DNA from 2 places in the Dactylosporangium sp. NPDC000521 genome. Region 2 is predicted to be linked to the other one. Evidence: riboswitches for the same ligand, from Rfam matches in the RefSeq annotation. Region 2 holds a riboswitch; the other holds the start of a gene.
What was found. Region 2 has a riboswitch for cyclic di-AMP ahead of ACFY3L_RS05190 (NlpC/P60 family protein). Riboswitches for the same ligand answer to the same signal wherever they lie in the genome.
Positions count from the first base shown of each region.

Region 1: linked by a shared signal. The riboswitch ahead of ACFY3L_RS14040 (C39 family peptidase) and the one ahead of ACFY3L_RS05190 (NlpC/P60 family protein) in region 2 are both predicted to bind cyclic di-AMP.

Region 1 covers NZ_JBIAYW010000003.1:842,707-845,087, forward strand. Annotated here, with positions in the region: gene ACFY3L_RS14035 (hypothetical protein) at 1-361, opposite strand, end outside; cyclic di-AMP (ydaO/yuaA leader) riboswitch at 651-792, shown strand; gene ACFY3L_RS14040 (C39 family peptidase) at 968-1,813, shown strand; gene ACFY3L_RS14045 (transglycosylase domain-containing protein) at 1,836-2,381, opposite strand, start outside.
Region 2 covers NZ_JBIAYW010000001.1:1,086,520-1,088,900, reverse strand. Annotated here, with positions in the region: gene ACFY3L_RS05195 (VOC family protein) at 1-326, opposite strand, end outside; gene ACFY3L_RS05190 (NlpC/P60 family protein) at 350-1,339, opposite strand; cyclic di-AMP (ydaO/yuaA leader) riboswitch at 1,347-1,526, opposite strand; gene ACFY3L_RS05185 (serine/threonine protein phosphatase) at 1,800-2,381, shown strand, end outside.

The DNA.
Region 1 (2,381 bases), on a different contig from region 2:
GTGCCGGGGCGGCCTTCGCCGCCGGCGGCGTGGCGTCGCCCGTACTGTCGGCGGTTTTCCGGGTGCGGCTGCGCGAGGCCGGCCCGTCGGCCGCCGAGCGTCCGGTGTTGCCGGCGTCGGCGGCGAACGCCGCGCTGTCCGCCGGCACGGCGACGGGTCCGGCCGACGACGACAGCGTCGTGGACAGGCCCATCACCGCGACCGCGACGGCGGCCACGCCGTACCGGCGGATCCCGGCCGGCACGGGTGCGCGCAGCCGGAAGGGGACCGCGTGCCGCCCACGGCGGGACCGTCGGAGGTGGCGGGGACCGTGTGGGTGCGCACCGCTGAGCTGCTGGTCATCGTCGGTGCCCGAAAACATCCGGCGAGCCTAGAGGCGGCCCGGATCCGGGGTCGTGCCGGGCGTGCGAACCTGCCGACCGGACACTGGGCGGGCCGCACGGTGCCGGGGCGCGGTCGGCGAGGTGCGCCAGTGCACGACGCATCCGACCGGCGGGCGGCCCGTGACCCCCGCGGCATGCACCCGGTCCGTTCGCCATGCCGTCGTCACGCCCGGTAGCCGAGCAGCGTGCCGGATCCGGTGGCTTCTCGCGGCCCCGATATGGTCCTCGCATTCGCCCGGTCTGCCGTCACCCAACTCGGATGACACCGCGGCGGATCCGCTGAGTCGCGTCCGCGCGAGCCGGGGAACCAAGCACCACCGGGGTGAATCCGCGGGGCCGAGCCTCGAGGTAGGGCGATCCTCCCGCCCGAACCCGTCAGCTAACCCGGTAGGCGGCACCGGAAGGAGCACTCATGCAGCCATTGACCCGGCATCATCCGTGTCGCGGCACCTCGACCCGCAGCCTGGCCCGGTAGTCACCGACCCTCACCACACCGGCCCGCGGCCGGCGTGGAAGCCCCCTCTCCGGATCACGTCCGGCACCGGCAACAGCAGCCGTCATCCAGCATGTCTGTCGAGGTACCCGTGAGCTACCTGTACAAACCCAGGCACCAGACCGCCGTCCCGTCGCGCTTCCGCGTGCTGCCGATCGCGGCCGCCGCGGCGGCCCTCGCGGTGACGGGGGCAATCGGCGTGGCCGTGCACGCCTCGGCCCCCGCACCGTCGGCCGACACACAGTCGCTGACCGCCGCGGATTCGTCCCGGTCCGGCGCCGCTCCGGCCGCGCGTGATCGGCAGCGGACGCAGGCGGCGCCCGACGCCGCGACCAGCCCGTCGAAGGCCGCCACCGGCGCGGCGCCGACCAAGCCGACCACGCAGGCCGCGCCGGCCACGCCCGCCCCCAGCACGCCGGCCGTCCCGGCGGCCAAGGAACTCGCGTACCGGTTCGCCTGGCAGGAGAACTTCTACTTCTGCGGCCCGGCGGCGACCCGGATCGCACTGACCGCGCGAGAGATGTACCCGTCCCAGTCCGAGATCGCCCAGAGCCTGCACACGACCGTCAACGGCACCAACTCCGCCGACGACACCACCCGGTCGCTCAACGAGTACACCAAGACCTCCTTCTACAAGTCGCACTTCATCACCGGTCAGTCGGCCACCCAGGCGGAGATCGACCAGATGCAGGCGGACATCGTCAACGCGATCACCAAGGGCTACGCCGTGGTCGCCAACATCGCCGGCTCCACCGTGGACGACAAGGGAGGCGCGCACTCGTACCCGGGCGGCCACTACCTCACGGTGGTGGGGTACACCAACGGCGGCACGACGGTGAAGATCGCCGACCCCGCGGACGCCCTGGGCGTCGGGTACTACACGCTGACGACGGCCAAGCTCGCGCACTGGACCGCCCTGCGCGGATACTCCGCCTGACGCGGCCGTCAGCGGGGCGCGGTCAACGACCCAGGGCCCGCGCCCCGCTGGGTGGCCGAAATCCCTGGACCGGCTGGCCGCGCAGCACGGTCGCCATGGTCTGCGCGACGGCGGCGTTGACCGAGCCGGAGATGCCGCTGCCCACGTGGTCGTTGGGGTTGTCCACGTTCACCGCGATGCCGGCCGCCGCGATCTGCGGAGTGAAGCCGACGAACGTCTCGGTCGAGTTGTATTCGGAGCTGCCGGTCTTGCCCGCGACCGGGCGGCCGCCCAGGATGCCGGACACGTTCTCCGCCGTGCCGCCGTCGCACTTGTTGTAGGCCGACGACCGGCTGACCGGGCACCGTGCCGCGTCGGTCGCGGCAGCCGCCACGTCGGCGGTGATCGCCTGCCGGCACTTCGGTTCGGCGGCGTCGACCGGTTTGCCGTTGGTGTCGGTGATCGACAGTACCGGCAGCGGCTGGCAGTACAGGCCGCCGGCGGCGATCGCCGCGTAGGCGTTGGCGAGGTCGAGCGGTGTGGTCGAGGCGACGCCGAGGGTGAACGCCCCCCACTGGTCCGCCTTGGC
Region 2 (2,381 bases):
TCGGTGAGCCAGGACGTGGCCATGCCCTCGCCGTGGTCGGTCGGCGGCTCGGCCGTGAGGCCCCTGCCGGCCAGGTCGGCGACCGTGGTGCTGAGGTCGTCGACCTGGACGACGAGGTGGTTGACGGCGCCGGTGTCGACGACCGGCCGGGCGGGGTCGTGCACCAGCTCGAGGCTGACGAACGGGTCACCGGGCAGCCGCAGCATCGTCAGGCTGCCGAACCCGGTCTCCGGGACGTGGCCGACCTTGGAATAGCCGACCGCGGTGTAGAACGCGAGCGAGCGCTCCAGATCCGTGACCCGCAGCCCGAGATGCAACGTGCGCATGCCCGGCAGACTACCGTCCGTGGTTACGCGACTCTGCCGTAGCCGTACAGCGTGTCGATGTCGACGGGAGCGACCTTGACGACCGTGCGGCTGTTCGGGGCGTGGATGATCTGGTTGTTGCCGATGTAGATGCCCACGTGCCCGAGGCCGTTGTAGAACACCAGGTCGCCGGGGGCGAGCTGGCTCCGGGAGATGTGGCGGACCTTCGACCACTGCTGCGCGGCGTTGTGCGGCAGTGTCACGCCGGCCGCCTTCCACGCCATCATGGTCAGCCCCGAGCAGTCGAACGTGTTCGGGCCGGCCGCGCCCCACACGTACTTCTTGCCGAGCTGCGCCCAGGCGTAGTTGACCGCCTTGCCCGCGTTGCCGGACACGGCCGGCGGCTTGGCCGGGTTCGTCGCCGGCGGTGGGGTGGTGGTCTTGACCTTCGCCGCCGCGGCGGCCGCCTCGGCCTTGGCCTGCAGCGCGTCGAGGCGGGCGATGTCGCCCTCGATCTTCTTGCGCCGGGTCTCCAACTCGGTCTTCTGCTGGCTCTGCGCGGCAAGGGTCTCGTCGAGGCGCCGCTGCTCGGTGTCGAACGCGCCCTTCGCCGCCGCGTACGCCGCCAGGTCCCGCTGCTGGCTGTGCGAGATCTGCTGGAGCGTGCCGACGCGGGCACTGAGCGTGTCGGTCGATGTCGCGCCCAGCATCAGCGACAAGGTGCCGAGGTTGCCCCCGGACTTGTACGCGTTGACCGCGAGCGCGGCGGCATTGTCCTGCGCCGCCGTCAGGGTGTCCTGCAGCGGCGCCATGTCGGCCCGCAGCTTCGTGATCGCCGCCTGGGTGGCTTCCAGGTCGCCGTTGACCTTGTTGTACAGCTCGACGACGTGCTCGACCTCCTGGTTGCCCTTGTCGATCTGAGCCTGCAGCTCCTGCGGCGTCGGGTCCGCCTGCGCGGCGCAGGCCGGGGCGATCATCGCCGCCACTGCCAGTGCGACGACCGAGGCGCGGAGCGTCGTGCGTCCGTTGAACACGGCACAGTCCTTCTTCGGTGACCGCCTACCGGGTTAGCTGACGGATTCGGGCGAGAAGAAGGCGCGCCCTACCGCGCCCCGGTGTGGCGGGCGCGGATTCACCCCATGGGGAGGCCCCGGTTGGTTCCCCGGCTCACCGGCCGCCCGCATCGAACACGCGCGACCGACAACTCGGCGGTGGCTGCCCGGCCACCCCGGCGGGGCGGGCGACGTCCGGCAGGCCGGGCCAAACGTAACGCGGCGCGGCACTGTCAGCTCTCGATCTAAGCCACACTTAACGAAGACACAAGACAGACCTGCCGAGCGCTCTACCGGAGGCGATCGACGGAGCGGGCCATGACGGCCAGGCCGGCGACGGCCAGCAGGGCGAGGGCGGCCGGGATGAGGGACACCCGCGGGAGCCCGATGGCGGCGGCGCCGGTGCCACCGGCGGGATCGGAGTGAGGACTAGGCTCCCGCCATGTCCCGGCTGAGCAGACACTGCGCCGTCTCCACGGAGTTGGCCCTGCTCAGCGACGCCAGGCTGGCCCGGCTCGTCGACAACGCCCAGGCGCTCGGCGTCGGTGTCGGCGGCGCCTCGGCCCTGCTGGGCGTCGCCGGCACGCCGGTCTTCGTGAAGCGGCTCGCGCTGACCGACCTGGAGCGCCTTCCGCGGCACGTGCGCTCGACGGCGAATCTGTTCGAGCTCCCGACGTCCTGCCACTACAGCGTCGTCGCGCACGGTGGCGGGGGCTTCGGCGCGTGGCGGGAGCTCGCGGCGAACACCATGACGACGAGCTGGGTGCTGGCCGGTAGGACCGAGGCGTTTCCGCTGCTGTACCACTGGCGCGTGCTGCCGGGCGCGCCGCCGCCCGCCGAGGAGCACGAGGACATCGACCGGGCCGTCGCGTACTGGGACGGATCGGCGGCGGTGCGGCGGCGCCTCGAGGCCCTTGCGGCGGCGTCGGCGAGCGTGGTGCTGTTCCTCGAGTACGTCCCGCAGCGCCTGGACGCGTGGCTGCGCGAGCATCCGGACGCCGTCGGCACGGTTGAGCACCGCCTG